One region of the Rhizobium sp. HT1-10 genome, then DNA from elsewhere that is predicted to be linked to it. Evidence: predicted binding sites of a transcription regulator. Region 1 holds the regulator's gene; each other region holds the start of a gene.
What was found. The regulator PhoB, encoded in region 1, activates phosphate uptake and scavenging genes when phosphate is short. The targets are predictions, from matches to a motif close to TGTCATNNANCTGTCAT.
Positions count from the first base shown of each region.

Region 2: VH564_RS15160 (UDP-2,3-diacylglucosamine diphosphatase) is a predicted target of PhoB. The motif match lies at 1,778-1,794, and genes of this name have one in related genera.
Region 3: VH564_RS14290 (inorganic phosphate transporter) is a predicted target of PhoB. The motif match lies at 2,423-2,439, and genes of this name have one in related genera.
Region 4: VH564_RS02150 (esterase-like activity of phytase family protein) is a predicted target of PhoB. The motif match lies at 1,982-1,998, and genes of this name have one in related genera.

Region 1 is NZ_JBCEBQ010000001.1:37,686-41,885, reverse strand. Features, by position in the region: gene VH564_RS00195 (aspartate aminotransferase family protein) at 1-719, opposite strand, end outside; gene VH564_RS00190 (GcrA family cell cycle regulator) at 1,155-1,682, shown strand; gene phoB (phosphate regulon transcriptional regulator PhoB) at 1,877-2,560, opposite strand; gene phoU (phosphate signaling complex protein PhoU) at 2,593-3,306, opposite strand; gene phoR (phosphate regulon sensor histidine kinase PhoR) at 3,510-4,200, opposite strand, start outside.
Region 2 is NZ_JBCEBQ010000005.1:153,438-157,637, reverse strand. Features, by position in the region: gene VH564_RS15165 (MFS transporter) at 1-743, opposite strand, end outside; gene VH564_RS15160 (UDP-2,3-diacylglucosamine diphosphatase) at 849-1,730, opposite strand; gene VH564_RS15155 (NADP-dependent malic enzyme) at 1,938-4,200, shown strand, end outside.
Region 3 is NZ_JBCEBQ010000004.1:562,235-566,434, forward strand. Features, by position in the region: gene osmF (glycine betaine ABC transporter substrate-binding protein OsmF) at 1-404, opposite strand, end outside; gene VH564_RS14280 (hypothetical protein) at 916-1,275, shown strand; gene ppk2 (polyphosphate kinase 2) at 1,401-2,312, opposite strand; gene VH564_RS14290 (inorganic phosphate transporter) at 2,497-4,089, shown strand.
Region 4 is NZ_JBCEBQ010000001.1:438,099-442,298, reverse strand. Features, by position in the region: gene cysN (sulfate adenylyltransferase subunit CysN) at 1-173, shown strand, start outside; gene VH564_RS02160 (LacI family DNA-binding transcriptional regulator) at 216-1,259, opposite strand; gene VH564_RS02155 (hypothetical protein) at 1,514-1,882, shown strand; gene VH564_RS02150 (esterase-like activity of phytase family protein) at 2,107-3,588, shown strand; tRNA gene VH564_RS02145 (tRNA-Pro) at 3,752-3,828, shown strand; gene VH564_RS02140 (hypothetical protein) at 3,885-4,040, opposite strand; gene VH564_RS02135 (hypothetical protein) at 4,163-4,200, opposite strand, start outside.

The sequences.
Region 1 (4,200 bases):
ATATCAGGCGTGATGCCCGACCATTCATGCGAAAAGAACTTGCCGGAGCGGCCGACGCCCGACTGCACCTCGTCGAGGATCAGCAGCAGCCCGTGCTCGTCGCAGAGTTCGCGGAGGGCCACCATGAATTCCTTGGCGACCGGGCGGACACCGCCCTCGCCCTGCACCGGTTCGATCAGGATGCCTGCCGTGGCCTCGATAATGGCAGCCTTGACCGCTTCGAGATCGCCGAACGGCACCTGGTCGAAGCCGGGGGCCTTCGGGCCGAAGCCCTCGAGATATTTTTCCTGGCCGCCGGCAGCGATGGTCGCCAGGGTCCGGCCGTGGAAGGCACCCTCGAAGGTGATGATGTGGAATTTTTCCGGATGGCCCTTGGAAAACTGGTAGCGGCGGGCCGTCTTGATGGCGCATTCTAGCGCTTCCGCACCGGAGTTGGTGAAGAACACCTTGTCGGCGAAGGTCGCGTCGGTCAGCCGCTTGGCAAGCATTTCCTGGCCGGGAACCTCATAGAGGTTCGACAGATGCCAGACCTTGTCGGCCTGCGCCTTCAGCGCACCCACCAGATGCGGATGGCCATGGCCGAGCGAGGAAACGGCAACGCCAGCCCCGAAATCGAGATATCGTTCGCCGGTTTCCGTGATCAGCCATACGCCCTCGCCTCGCTCGAACCTGAGGGGTGCGCGCATGTAGGTGTCATAGAGTGGCGCGGCTTCAGCCATGGCGCTATTCCTTCGATCGATCAGGACGTGACGGCTGCAGTTCCGCAAAGCCGCCGTCGGCAATGAAAAATGCCGCCTTGCGGCGGCCGGGGCACTATTGTCGTTTCGCAGAACGATGTCAACAAACGGGGGATTGGTCAACGAATAGTTGATTTTAGCCTTGCGGAAAATGGCGTTTCATGTGGTCTTCGAGACTGTAATAAAGCTATTGCAGAAATATCACACTAGGCAGCAAGTTGGGGAAAACCCGGAAATCGATTCCCCGCGATTCCTGCGACTCTTGTCACGGAGTCAGCCTCACACTAGGTTAAATCTTGATTACTAGACTGCAATGCGGCGGACCTAGTCACCACAATTTAAAAGCGTTTTGTGCCTCGATTGAATGCGAGGCAATGGCGAAGGATTCCGCCATTGGGAACGCAGTCGGAGACAAGCATGAATTGGACAGACGAGCGCGTCGAAAGGCTCACGAAACTTTGGGCCGAGGGTTTGAGCGCCAGCCAGATCGCCGCGCAGCTGGGCGGCGTCAGCCGTAACGCCGTCATCGGCAAGGTTCATCGTCTTTGCCTGCCAGGGCGCGCGAAAGCCGGCGGCACGTCTTCGACGGCACGCTCGACAAAGCGGAATGTCGCACCCGCCCGTCCGACCACTTTCGGCACCCGCCCTGCCGCCCCGCGCACGACCGTTCGTGCCGAAGGCGCTACGATGGTCAAGGAAGACGCCGAGCTCGACGCAACGGCCCCCGTGCAGTTTCGCCCAACCTCGAACGCCGTCGTCCCGGTCGCTCGCCGCCTCGGCCTCACCGATCTGACGGAGCGCACCTGCAAGTGGCCTGTCGGCGACCCGCTGAAGGACGATTTCCATTTTTGCGGCCATGAATCGCCTGACCAGTCGCCATACTGCACCTATCACCAGAAAATGGCCTATCAGCCGGTCCACGAGCGCCGTCGCGCTGCCCGCTAGGCAAAGGCCGTCAGGAATAACGAAAACGGGCCGCGAGGCCCGTTTTGCGTTTGGGACGGAGCGAGTTCGAGCCTTGGGGCCATCGCCGCAGGGAAGCCGCCTCGCGCAGGACCTGAACGCCTGGACAAACGCGGAGAACCCATAAAAAAACGGGCCAAGCGGCCCGTTTCCAATTGTTGATGGCTGGTAGTGCGTCAGACTTCCATCGAATAGCCGGCACCGCGCACGGTGCGGATGACGTCCTGCATGTTGGAGAAATTCAATGCCTTGCGCAGGCGCCCGACATGGACGTCGACAGTCCGCTCGTCGACATAAATGTCATGGCCCCAGACGCCATCGAGCAACTGCGAGCGAGAAAATACGCGGCTAGGCGAGGTCATCAGGAACTCCAGCAGGCGGAATTCCGTTGGCCCAAGCCGGACTTCGCGGCTCTTGCGGTGAACGCGGTGGGTTTCGCGATCAAGCTCGATGTCGCCGCAGCGAAGAACGCTCGACAGGACTTCCGGACGCGCGCGGCGCAGCATGGCGCGCACGCGTGCCATCAGTTCAGGCGTCGAGAACGGCTTGACCACATAATCGTCCGCACCGGTGGAAAGGCCTCGAACGCGCTCGCTCTCTTCGCCCCGCGCCGTCAGCATGATGATCGGCAGACGCTCAGTCTCCGGCTTCATCCGGAGCCGGCGGCAAAGCTCTATGCCGGAAACGCCTGGCAGCATCCAGTCGAGGATGAGGAGGTCAGGGATGCGCTCCTGCAAGCGCATCTCGGCTTCATCGCCCCTCAGGATCGTGTCGACCTCGAAGCCTTCAGCCTCGAGATTATAACGCAGCAAGACGCTGAGCGCTTCTTCGTCTTCAACGACGGCAACTCTCGGAACCATGGGGCCCGCTCTCCTTCAACAGCCTTTTGGGCTTATTCCGTCATCGCGCCGACGGTATTGGCAGTGTCGTCCTTCGGGCGGTCGCCCTCGGGCAGTGCGCCGGTCGCCATGTAGAAGATGGTTTCCGCAATGTTGGTCGCGTGGTCGCCGATGCGTTCGATGTTCTTGGCGCAGAACAGCAGATGCGTGCAGGTGGTGATGTTGCGCGGATCTTCCATCATGTAGGTGAGCATCTCGCGGAACAGCGAGGTGTACATCGCGTCGATTTCCTCGTCGCGCTCGCGGATGGAGACGGCCTTGTCGGGCGAACGGGTGGTGTAGACGTCGAGGACTTCCTTGAGCTGGACCAATGCCAGTTCGGAGAGATGCTCGATGCCGCGGCCCAGGCTGCGCGGTACGCCGGTGCCCTGCACGGCCAAGACGCGCTTGGCTGTGTTCTTGCCAAGATCGCCGACGCGCTCCAGATCGGCTGCGATACGGATCGAGCCCATGATTTCGCGGAGGTCGGCGGCCATCGGCTGGCGACGGGCAATGGTCAGGATCGCCTTGTCGCCGACTTCGCGCTCGGCGTGATCGAGAATCGTGTCGTCGGAGATGACCTTCTGGGCCAGACCGACGTCGCCATTGACCAACGCCCGAACGGATTCGCCAACCATCTGTTCTGCCAGACCGCCCATTTCGGAGATGCGGCGCGTCAGGAACTTAAGATCTTCGTCATAAGCTGAATGAATATGTGTCGAAGCCATGTTTCTATCCTCAAATTGAAGGGCGTCAAGGGAAGCTGGTCTGCTCGTCGCGGCGACGACATCGCAATTCGCCTATTCGAGGCCTTCTTTGTTATCGGGCTAATCCACGCCCTTTTATGTCAGGGCAATGAAACAATTATGACAGGCTAAATCACTGATTTACAAGGTGATCCAATAACTAAACTTTTACTCGTCCGGCACCGTCAGAAGCGGACTGTGAAATCGGTGCCGCGACCCACTTCCGATTTCACGATCAGGCGGGCCCGATGGCGCGTAAGGATGTGCTTGACGATTGCCAAGCCCAGACCTGTACCCTTTTTCGAGCGGCTGTTTTCGACGCTGACGCGATAGAAGCGCTCCGTCAAGCGTGGCACGTGCTCCGCCGGGATACCGCCACCCCGATCAGACACGGTAACCTCGATCGGCTCTCCGGGTGCATTGCGCAACGTCACGTCGACACGCTTTCCTTCCTGGCCGTATTTGCAGGCATTCTCGATGAGATTCTCGAACACCTGCACCAGTTCGTCGCGGTCGCCGGTGACCTCCGCCTTGCCTGATGGCATGTGGAGATTGATGGCGACGTCGAGATCCATGGCGAGCGGCAACAGCGCATCCCGGACATGTCCGAGCAGCGGCACGAGATCGACCTTCTGGTCCGGCGCCAGGTGCGATTTCAGCTCGAGGCGTGACAGCGACAGCAGGTCGTCGACCAGACGGCTCATGCGCGTTGCCTGGTCGAACATGATGGCAAGGAACCGCTCCTGGGCCTTCGGATCGTTGCGGGCGGGGCCCTGGATCGTCTCGATGAAGCCGCGCAGCGAGGCCAGCGGCGTGCGCAGCTCATGGCTGGCATTGGCGACGAAGTCGGAGCGCATGCGGTCGATGTGGCGAAGC
Region 2 (4,200 bases), on a different contig from region 1:
AAACCGATGTGGTGCCAGTAGATCGAGGCGAAGGTGTAGAACAGCGCATGGCTGGCCTGCTGGATCGATACGCCGATCATCGTCAGCAGCAGTTGCGGATTACGCAGCGCATTGCCGATCGGCGGTGCCTTGATATCCAACGGATGGCCGCGGCGGCGGGTCGGGCCGATTCTTGGGCAGTAGAGCGCCATCAGCGTCGTCAGCACGAAGCCGACGACCATCAGCGGCGGCACCATGCTGCCGCCGAAAGCGCCGATCAATTGGCCGCCGATCAGTGTCGAGACGATGAAGGCGATCGAGCCCCAGACGCGCGTCGACCCGTAGTCGATGCCCCATCGCCGGACGCCGGATATCGTGATCGATTCGACCACCGGCAGATAGGGCGCATAGGTCGCGCCCTGCAGCGCGTAGACCAGCAGCACGGTGGTGAAGTCATTGGCCCAGAACAGCGCGATCGCCGTCAGCAGCGACAATCCGCCGGACCAGAGGAGTACATAGGCGCGCTCCTTCATCCGATCGGCAAACAGCGCCACGACCGGAGCCACCAGCACGCGCACGACCATCGGCACGGCAAGGATGATGCCGATCTCGTGGTCGGTGAAATTCAATGTCGCGAGCCAGACCGGGAAGAACGGCAAAGCGATGCCGTTGACGATCAGCGGCGCGCAATAGGACAAGGCGCTGCGCAGCCGGAAATAGGGAGGCGCGCGCCCGGCTGGCGAGGGAATTGATGCGGGAATCATGGCATTGCCTGAAGGGGAACTATGATTCCCTTATCATGCAGAGGCCCAGTCGCCTACGCCAAGGATGGCGTGGCTCCGAAAACGTTTCCAGAAAGACGGTCGGCGTTACTCCGCTGCCGTCATGCCCGAGCCTGCTTTGGCTTCCGCTATCAGCAGCGCAAGGTCCATCGTCGGACGCGATGCAGCGCGCTCCGGCCTAGCGTCGCTAAGGGCCGCCGGCTTCGCATCGAGAATCTCGCGCCAGGTGATCAGCTCGAAGCTGCCATCCTGGTGCTCGGCGACAGCCGTGCAGCTCTCCACCCAGTCGCCGGTGTTGATGTAGCACAGGCCATCGATGTCTTCGATGACAGCGTGGTGGATATGTCCGCAGATAACCCCGTCCGCATGGTTGCGCTTGGCCTCTTCGGCAACGACCCGCTGGAACTCGCCGATGAAGTTCACGGCGTGCTTGACCTGCTGCTTGGCCCATGCCGAGAACGACCAATAGGGCATGCCGAGCTTGCGGCGGATGGCGGCAAGCGCGATGTTAAGGACGATCGCCACGTCATAGGCCCAGTCGCCGAGATAGGCGAGCAGCCGGGCGTTGCGCACCACGACATCGAACTCGTCGCCGTGCAGAACGAGATAGGTGCGGCCATCGGCGGTCGTGTGGATCGCCCGTTCGGCGACCTCGATGCCGCCGAAATGGGTGCCGGGGAAATCACGCAGGAATTCGTCGTGGTTGCCGGGGATGTAGACGATCCGCGTGCCCTTGCGCGCCTTGCGCAGGATCTTCTGGACGACATCGTTGCAATCCTGCGGCCAGTACCAGCTGCGCTTCAAACGCCAGCCGTCGATGATGTCACCGACCAGATAGATCGTGTCAGCCTCATGGTAGCGCAGGAAATCGAGCAGATAGTCCGCCTTGGCCGCCTTCGACCCCAGGTGAACGTCGGAAATGAACAGGGTTCGGAAGTGTCGAGTGTCCATCAATTTCTTCACGAGCATGATGCCCGTGTCCCAAGCTTCGCTAGGGCGGGAATAATCAGACTCGTGTTTCAGGATGATGACATCAAGCCAAATGCCCACTCATCCGCCGGCGCGCAGACTCGGCAGAATCTTCCGCGTCCGCCACAATTCCGTACTGTGCACCTCGGAGGATTGTTGTATGCAGTGACGCAAAATCGTCAGACGAAATTGGAATGGAGCAGCGTGATGGACCCGCAGGACGCATCGAAGGCACAGAAAAACATGACCAGCGGTGACCTCGACGAACAGGCGCTTTTCTTCCACCGCTATCCCCGTCCGGGCAAGCTGGAGATCCAGGCGACCAAGCCGCTCGGCAACCAGCGCGACCTCGCGCTCGCCTATTCGCCGGGCGTTGCCGCCCCCTGTCTCGCCATCCGCGACAATCCTGAAATGGCCGCCGAATACACCTCGCGCGCCAATCTTGTCGCCGTGATATCGAACGGCACAGCCGTTCTCGGCCTCGGCAATATCGGCCCGCTGGCCTCCAAGCCGGTCATGGAAGGCAAGGCCGTCCTGTTCAAGAAGTTCGCCGGCATCGACGTCTTCGACATCGAAATCGAGGCCCCGACCGTCGACGAGATGGTCTCGACGATCTCGGCGCTGGAGCCGACCTTCGGCGGTATCAATCTCGAGGACATCAAGGCACCCGAATGCTTCGACGTCGAGCGCCGCCTGCGCGAGAAGATGAAGATCCCGGTCTTCCACGACGACCAGCACGGCACCGCCATCATCGTCGCTGCCGCCATTCTCAACGGCCTCGAGCTCGCCGGCAAGACCATCGACAACGTCAAGATCGTGGCTTCAGGCGCCGGTGCCGCAGCCCTTGCCTGCCTCAACCTGCTGGTCATCCTCGGTGCCAAGCGCGAAAACATCTGGGTCCACGACATCGAGGGCCTCGTCTACACCGACCGCAACGTGCTGATGGACGAATGGAAATCCGTCTACGCGCAGCCGAGCGACAAGCGGACGCTGGCCGAATCGATCGGCGGCGCCGATGTCTTCCTCGGCCTGTCGGCCGCCGGCGTGCTGAAGCCGGAGCTGCTCGCGCAGATGGCCGACAAGCCGCTGATCATGGCGCTCGCCAACCCCAATCCCGAAATCATGCCGGAACTCGCCCGCGCCGCCCGGCCGGACGCGATGATCTGCACCGGGCGCTCGGATTTCCCCAACCAGGTCAACAACGTCCTCTGCTTCCCCTACATCTTCCGTGGTGCCCTCGATTGCGGCGCGACGACGATCAACGAGGAAATGAAGATGGCCGCGGTGCGCGCCATCGCAGCCCTTGCCCGCGAGGCACCGTCCGACGTCGCCGCCCGCGCCTATACCGGCGAGACGCCGATCTTCGGACCGGAATACCTGATCCCCTCGCCCTTCGACCCGCGCCTGATCCTGCGCATCGCGCCTGCCGTCGCCAAGGCCGCCGAAGAGAGCGGCGTCGCGCTGCGTCCGATCACCGATTTCGATGCCTATCTCGACACGCTGAACCGCTTCGTCTTCCGCTCCGGCTTCGTCATGAAGCCGATCTTCGCCGCCGCCAAGCTGTCCCAGCCGAAGCGCGTAGTATTCTCCGAAGGCGAAGACGAGCGCGTCCTGCGTGCCGCCCAGGTACTGCTGGAGGAAGGCACGGCGGTGCCGATCCTGATCGGCCGCCCCAACGTCATCGAGACGCGCCTCAAGCGCTACGGCCTGAAGATCCGCCCGCACACCGATTTCGAAGTCATCAATCCGGAAGACGATCCGCGCTTCCGCGACTATGCCGATCTCTATTTCTCGCTGGTCGGCCGAAGCGGCGTCATCCCGGAGGCAGCCCGCACGATCGTCAGAACCAACACCAGCGTGATCGGCGCCCTGGCGCTGAAGCGTGGCGATGCCGACGCTCTGATCTGCGGGCTGGAAGGCCGTTACGAACGTCATCTGCGCGTGGTGCGCCAGATCATCGGCAAGCGGCCAAACGTCCGCGACTTCTCGGCCATGAGCCTGCTGATCTCGCAGCGCGGGAACACGTTCTACACGGATACCTACGTCAACTTTAACCCGACTGCCGAGGAAATCGCTGAATCGACGGTGCTGGCGGCCGAGGAAATCCGCCGCTTCGGCATCACGCCACGCGCGGCCCTGGTCTCGCACTCCAACTTCGGGTCGCGCGAATCGGAAAGCGCCACCAAGATGCGCAATGCGCTGCGGCTGATCCGGCTTGCCGCCCCTGAGCTCGAAGTCGATGGCGAAATGCACGGCGACAGTGCGATCTCCGAGCATCTGCGCCGCCGCGTGATGCCTGACACCACGCTGTCGGACGAGGCGAACCTGCTGGTGTTCCCGACGCTGGATGCGGCCAACATCACCCTTGGTGTCGTCAAGGAAATGACCGATGGTCTGCATGTCGGACCAATCCTCCTTGGAACGGCTTTGCCGGCGCATATCCTGTCGCCGTCGGTGACGTCGCGCGGCG
Region 3 (4,200 bases), on a different contig from region 1:
ACATCGTTGCGCACGGCGATCGCCCAAGTGTTGTTGGCCGGCGACGGCGTCAGCCAGACGATCTTGTTGGCGTCGTAGTCCAGCTTCTTGGCAAGTGCATAGCCGGCTTCATTGTTCTTCCATGCGGCATCGTCGGCCTTGTTGAAGAAGAAACCGGCATTGCCCGTATATTCCGCGTAGATGTCGATTTCGCCCGCGGTGATAGCCTTGCGCAGCACCGGGGTAGTCCCGAGCGCGATGCGATCCTGCGCCTTGATGCCGGCCGCGTTGAGGGACAGAAGGATGATGTTACCGAGCAGCGTGCCCTCGGTATCGATCTTCGACGACACGACAACGTCTGCGGCACTTGCGCCGGTGGCGGTGAAGGCCGCGAGTGACGCGGCGATGGTGATTGTTTTCAGCATGATGTTCCCTTTGTCCCTTGATCCTGTCTCTCGCCCGACACCGGCCGGTTGCGACAGACACTTCGTCAGATCGCTGGCCGTTATGTTTGGATGATCCGCGTCTGGAAATAGCGCTGGCCGTTAGAATATCGAGTAGTCGACCTGTCAATTTCGACCATGCGGCGATTATCGCTGCCGTCGCCACAAAGGCTTGCAACGCCATGCTCAATTTCACTTTGCCCTGCGTTGTTTTTGCCTCCGCATCTGCCTGCGGCGCTCGATCGTTCCCAGCGCCACCGCCACTAGCAATATTCACATGACAATAGGTACCGTGGCGGCGGACGTCTGAGGCCTGATCTTATGGTCGCATTTCGAGCCCCGCAAAGTAGCCAGACAAGGACATAGCTCCGATGACTGCATAAATATGCTAATATAAGCAGGCGGGATTGTTTATGACAGTCAAATGACAAAAGATGCTGCCGCACTCAAATTATACAGCAATTTTCATGCAACTCGACGTTAGGGGGTCCAATTGGGCGAGAAAAAGAAAGTTTATCACGCATTGGTGGATGGAGCCACTTCTGGCCTCAGCGACGGCGCGCTCTACGAATTCGTCCAGAAGGAATGCGGCAAGACCAGCAGCAAAAAGATAGTTCGGGCCTCGCTGCTTGCTTTGAGCGATCCGGATTTGCGCGACGGCAATGTCTTGAACACGATCTATGCGCTGGCGATCAAGCACCGACTGGATCAGGTCGCACCTGAAGACCATCAGGAAATCCAGGAGGTCGAGGTTGCTCCATCGATCGCGACCAAGGACAAGGTAGCCGCTGCGCCAAAGCCCAGGCGAGTGCGAGCTAAGCCGGCTGCAGCCGCGACAAACGCCAAGGCCTAAGCCGTCGGCGCGTCGCTGCGTGAGCGCCGCCGTCGCGCTTGTAGCGACGCAAGCTGACCTCGCAGCTGCTTTGAAAAAAAGGCTGCCCGACGATCTATCGCTCGCCGGGCACTGTCGTTTGAAGCTCAGTAGATTTCCGGCACATACATTTCTGCCGGCACCGGCGCCCGTTCATAGTCTTCGTGCCGGATGCGGCCGGGCAGCTCGACCTGTGATTTCGGCACGTCCTCATAGGGGATCTGCTTCAGGAGATGGGCAATACAGTTGAGGCGCGCCCTTTTCTTGTCGACGGCCTGAACGACCCACCATGGGGCACTCTCGGTGTGGGTACGGGCCAGCATTTCTTCCTTGGCCTTCGTGTACTCTTCCCAATGGACGCGGCTTTCCATGTCCATTGGCGAAAGTTTCCACTGCTTCAGCGGATCGTGTATCCGCATCTTGAAGCGGAATTCCTGCTCCTCGTCGGTGATGGAGAACCAGTATTTGATCAGGATGATGCCGGATCGGACGAGCATGCGCTCGAATTCGGGCACAGAGCGGAAGAACTCCTCCAGCTCGTCTGGTGTGCAGAAGCCCATCACCCGCTCGACGCCGGCACGGTTGTACCAGCTGCGGTCGAACAGCACCATTTCGCCCGCTGTCGGGAGATGCGCCACATAACGCTGAAAGTACCACTGACTGCGCTCGCGCTCGGTTGGAGCGGGCAGGGCGACGGTACGGCAGACGCGCGGATTGAGACGCTGCGTCACACGCTTGATGGCGCCACCCTTGCCGGCGGAATCGCGGCCTTCGAAAATGACCGCGACTTTCAGCTTCTTGTATTGAACCCAGTCCTGAAGCCGCACCAGTTCATGCTGCAGACGGAAGAGCTCGCGAAAGTAGACCTTGCGCTCGAGCGTTGCTTCGGCCGGCTCTATCATGCCTTCGGCAACAAGTTCGTCGAGCCGATCCTCTTCCATCTGCATTTCCAGCTCTTCATCGAAGCTGTCGGCAATTTCGTCTTTGATACGGCGAAGCTGGTCTTGATGATCGGACATTTGAGCGTTTCCTTGGTTGGCCGAACAGACTGGAACAGGAGATGGCGACAGGAATGTGACAGATCAGCCTCCGTCCGCCTATGCCCACGCCACCCTCTGCAAACACCGCGTGTCACCAGACCTTCACACAGCCGCCTTATTGACGATTGGTAATTATTGCAGCCGGAGTGCAGTTATGGTGGATATGAGCGCAGACCACACCCAGAGCGGCGTGGCCCATCCCTTGGACAAGGCCAACGGCTCGGGCAAGTGGTTCCTCCCGCTGATCGCGGTCGTCCTTCTCGGCGGCCTCGGCTATGTGGGTTACGCCCTCAGCCGCGATCTGACCTCCGCCGCCGCCGTTCCATGGATATTTCTCGGCTTGGCGCTGCTGATCGCCCTCGGCTTCGAGTTCGTCAACGGCTTCCACGATACCGCCAACGCGGTGGCAACCGTCATCTATACCCGCTCCATGCCTGCGGAACTTGCTGTCATCTGGTCCGGCTTTTTCAATTTTCTCGGCGTTCTGACCTCCTCCGGCGCCGTTGCCTTCGGCATTTTGGCACTACTGCCTGTCGAGCTCATCCTTCAGGTCGGATCGGGCTCCGGCCTTGCCATGGTCTTCGCGCTTTTAAGCGCTGCAATCATCTGGAACCTCGGCACTTGGTATCTCGGCCTGCCGTCGTCGAGTTCCCACACGCTGGTCGGCTCGATCATCGGTGTCGGCCTTGCCAATCAGTTCATGGCGCCCGCCGGCAGCGCGACCAGCGGTGTAGACTGGTCACAGGCGACCAATATTGGCCTGTCGCTGCTGATCTCGCCGGTGATCGGCTTCGGCTTCTCCGCCATTCTGCTGCTCGCCATGAAGCTCTTCATCAAGAACAAGGCGCTCTATGAAGAACCGAAGACCAACAGGCCCCCACCGCTCTGGATACGCGGCCTGCTGATCTTCACATGCACCGGCGTCAGCTTCGCCCACGGTTCCAACGACGGCCAGAAGGGCATGGGCCTGATCATGCTGATCTTGATCGGTCTCGTTCCCACCGCCTTCGCCCTCAACCGAACGCCTGACGTGAACTACCTCGAGGCCTACAAGTCTGCCTCGGCACAGGTCGAGACAGCGCTTGGAAAATACGTCAAGCCAGGCATCACCGTTTCCGATGCCAAGGCCGCCGTCTCGGATGCCGTCAAGACGAGGACCTGGAACGACGCCACGACGCCGTCGCTGCAGCAGTTCATTCACCAGACCAGCCAGGAGGTCGCCGCCTTCCCGACGCTGGAAGCCGTGCCCCAGAACATGGTCGGCAACGTCCGCAACGATATCTACCTGATCGGCGAAGCGCTGAAGCTGATCGACAAGAAGAAGCTCCTGCCGATGGAAGAGCAGGATCTCGGCGCCGTCACCGCCTATCACAAGGCCGTCGACAACGCGACGAAGTTCATCCCCACCTGGGTCAAGGTCGCTGTTGCGCTCGCCCTCGGTCTCGGCACGATGATCGGCTGGCGGCGGATCGTCGTCACTGTCGGCGAGAAGATCGGCAAGACGCACCTGACCTACGGCCAGGGCGGCGTCGCCGAAGTCGTCGCCATGGTCACCATCGGCGCCGCCGACCACTTCGGACTGCCTGTCTCCACCACCCACGTCCTGTCATCTGGCGTGGCCGGCACCATGGCTGCCAACGGCTCGGGCCTGCAATGGTCGACGGTTCGCAACATGCTGGCCGCCTGGGTCCTGACCCTGCCGGTGTCGATTGCCATCGCCTTCGTTCTCTACGTCATCCTGCGCCAGGTCTTCTGATTCCGGCTCGCTTGCCGGTGCGGGCTGCATCGGCAAGCGACGGCAGCCTGCCATCGAGAGAGCGGCCGCCTTTTTTCCTTCAGGTCACGTCAAAGTTGCGCAGCCAACCAT
Region 4 (4,200 bases), 400 kb from region 1:
TCGATTCGATGGATCAGGGCAACGGGCGCGTGCTGTTGTCGCTGCCGGCCGATCTTGCCGAACAGATCATGGCAAGCGAACTATTTGCCAGCCGCCGCGACGAGGCGGAGATCCGCCACATGACTTCGGCGCAGGCGGCCGAGTTGTGGGCGAATGCGGCCAGCGACATCTGAAGGACCTCGGCGGCAGCGGGATCTCTTGCACCCCGCAGCCGCCTAGCGGGTCGTCCCGCGCGCGATCAGCGTGAAATCCAGGGCGGTTTTCGGCGACAGACCTTCGCCCGCGATGGCGCGCACCAGCATGTCGGCTGCCTGGAAACCGAGATCGAAACGCGGCATGTGGACCGTCGTCAGCGGCGGATGGGTGGAGGCGGAAAACTCCAGATTGTTGACGCCGCATATGCCGAGGTCCTCGGGCACGCGAATGCCGCGACGCTGGCATTCGAAGAGGACGCCCAGCGCCAGATCGTCATTCTGGCAAAGCACGGCATCGATATCAGGCGCGCGGTCCAGCAACTCCGAAAACAGCTTGCAGCCGAGCGCGACGCTGGTCGGGCGCGCCTCGTGAATGACCAGCGCCGAATCAAGAGCCCCTTCCGAACGCAGAACATTCTCGTATCCCTTCAGGCGCTGGCGGACCCGGACGTCCGGGCAGCCGCCGATCAGGGCGATACGGCGATAGCCGCGCGACCATAAATAGCGGGTGGCCGCTTCGCCGGCCGACATATGCCTGACGGTCATCACCATCTGGCCGGGTTCCTGGCTGTGATCGAGGATATAGGCAATGGGACAGGGGGCACTGGCCGCGGTGGCGGCGGTTTCTTCGCAGGACTCCGTTCCGACGAAAATCATGCCTGCCGGGTTTTGGGCGAGGAAACTGCGGACCTGTTCCAGCTCGTTTTCGCCGCTGTACATGGTGTTGGCATATTGCGTCTGCAGACCGGTGTCGCGGATGCGGGCTTCGATACCGCACATGATGTCGGCAAGGATCTGGGTGTTGATCGCCGGCGCCAGGACGGCAATGATGCCGCTGTGCCGACCCGCCAGCGCACGCGCCGCAAGATCCGGCACATAGCCCATCTCCTTGATCACCTGCAGGATGTCGCGACGGAGATCGACGGACACCTTGTCTGGATCTCGCAGGGCGCGCGAGACAGTGATTGCGCTGACGCCCACCCTTTCCGCCACGTCGCTCAGCCTCACGCGCGATCGCTTGTTTCGCCGCGTTGCCGCTTCCGTTCCGGTCCGTTTTAAAACCATGCACCCATCCATGCCATGCCGACGTTGCGCTTGCCAGTGTGCAGCGCCCAGTCGGCTTTTCAATACGCATGCAAGCTTTTTTGGATCACCGTGACAGCAGCCTGCCGGCTTCGAAGTTTCACGCACCACCTGGATCAGTGGCATATGTCGAGTTTCGCATTTGTATCGGATCGTCACAATTTGTGTGCTGCCAGAGACGCTTTAGGACGGCAGGACGCTAGTTTTGTCTTTTTCGGCTGCTATATGCTGCCTCCATGGATACCAATCGGCTCTTGAAAATAAGCGTCTGGCTTTATGTGGCAGCTCTCGTCGCTCTGACGCTGGCGCATATTAACTGGCAGGCCGAGATTGGAAATCCCTTCGATATCTACCGCATCATCGCACTCTGTGCAGCAGGTTGCCTGGCGCGCGTCGCCTATCCGGACTCGCCCTCTTTCGCATTCCTGATGGTCATCGGCACCGTCTGCGCACTCGGCCTCGCCCATGTGGTCACGACAGGCGATGACGGTCGGCCGTTCGACATCATCATCGACATGGCGAGCGGCATGTGGGGCGTCGTTCTCGGCGGTGCAATCCGCAAGATCCGCCTCCCCTCGCCTTTTCGAACCACTGCCGCCGAATAGGCTCAACGCCTGTCGTTGCGCCTTCTCTGGCTGACCTCGCCGCCATTCCCGTACGTGGCTTGCCGCGCTGCGATTGCCGCGTGAGAGGTCGCTGAAGCCCGTCATCCAGCTATCACACAACCGCCCTAGAACCCGTGAGACCGACCGACTGCTGCAACCTGCGGGATGTTTCCATCGCGCAGGCAACGCCCGCTCGGCATCAGATTCCGGAGGATATCGAGACGATGACCATTTCCCTGAAGAGACTGCTGCTTTCCACCAGCCTGCTGGTGGCGGCAACCATCATGCCCGTTCACGCCGAGGACGCATCGTCGATGGCCGGTCCGTCACCGATTAGCAAAGGCCTTGTCGGCATCGGCCGTATTCCGGCCAACCAGCGCGATTCCTTCGGCGAGACTTTCGGCTCCGGCTCGGGCATGGCGATCGATCCTCAGAGCTGGACGCGCACCGCCGATGGCTACAAGGGTAGCCTCTGGCTGCTGCCGGACCGCGGCTACAATGTTGCCGGCACCACCGATTACCGCCCGCGCATCAACACCATCGACATCCAGCTGACACCCACCGCCCCCGGTGCTGCGCCGGTCGCCGGCAAGGAACAATCGGGCGTGGACGCAAAGCTGACGAAGACGATGCTGCTGCATGACGACAAGGGCGCCGACATGACCGGGCTCGACCCTTCGTCGGGCGTTCGCGCCGCAAGCGGTACACTGCCGATGCTGCCACAGGCCTCGAACGGCAAAATCTCGCTCGACAACGAAGCGATCGCGCGCCTTGCCGACGGCTCGATGCTGATCAGCGACGAATATGGCCCGAACATCTATCACTTTGCCGCCGACGGCCGTCTCGTATCGGCGACGCAGCCACCGGCCGCGCTGGTCCCGATGCGCAACGGCAAGCCGAATTTCGCCTCGAACAATCCCGGCCCCGGCGACAGCGCGCCCGACCCGAAGGACCCGCAGACCGGCCGGCAGAACAACCAGGGCCTCGAAGGCATGGCGCTGACGCCCGACGGCAAGACGCTGATCGCCGTGCTGCAGTCGGCGACCCGCCAGGACGGCGGCGACAGCAGCAGCACCCGCCAGAACACCCGCGCCCTCGTCTATGACGCCAGCGACGTCGATCACCTGAAGCTGATCCACGAATATGTAGTGCAGTTGCCGGTCTTCACCGATGCCAAGGGAAAGACGGCGGTGGCCGCCCAGAGCGAAATCGTCGCGCTGTCGCCGACCTCGTTCCTCATGCTCGCGCGCGACAGCAATAACGGCTACGGCCAGAAAGGCGACACCTCTCTCCACCGCGGGATCGACCTCGTCGACCTCTCCAAGGCCACCGACATCGCCGGCTCGGCCTTCGATGCCGACAAGCCCGTGGCGCCCAAGGGCGTGCTGGACCCATCGGTCACCCCGGCCACCCGGACGCCGTTCATCGACCTCAACGACGCGGCTGCGCTTGCCCGCTTCGGCCTTCACAACGGCGCCCCGAACGACCGCAACAATCTTTCGGAAAAATGGGAAGCGATGTCGCTTGCCAGCGTCCTCGACCAGAAACTCCCGGACGACTACTTCCTGTTCGTCGCCAACGACAACGACTTCCTGACCCAGGACGGCTTCCAGGTCGGCGCCGCCTACAAGGGCGACGGCGGCGCTGATGTCGACACCATGTTCCAGGTCTTCCAGGTCACCATTCCTGGCCTCTCCCGGAAATAAGGTCGCCCTGAAAGAGGACGGGCGGCACCACCGTCCGCCCTCTTCCAGCCTGCGCCCAAGGCCGCCCTTGCAGGCAGCCCGGCCACGCCTCGCAAAAAATCGGGACCAATCGATTTGGTCTTGTCTAACCAAAAACGCTGGTCTATGAAGACGCCGCTGGTCACGGAGTGTAGCGCAGTCTGGTAGCGCACCACGTTCGGGACGTGGGGGTCGAGTGTTCGAATCACTCCACTCCGACCAGTCTTAAAAACATCCCGAATTTCATTCCGACACACGCGAACTCTGTTCGCAGACGCTCAAAGCTGCCGGCATTGGTCCCGCGCTTGAGCTTCCTTCTGCAGGCGCAGCCAGGCTTGTTCCTTGGCGCGGAGCAGTCTCCTGATGCTTGCCAGCTCGGATGCGGAATGGGGTGCGTCGTCAGGCGCCGGGGCTTGATCTCGGACGTCGTTCATGGGCTTCTCCCTGATGGCGTGCTCTTGCGGCGCGCCTTATTTCAAGCGAATTCACACTTTCTTCTATTGCCGCGATCCGTCCTCCGGCGGCGCAGGCATAGGCTGGGCGACGAGCCCCTCGTTCAGAGCGCCCTTCCTTCGAAGGAGGCGAGCTGCAGCA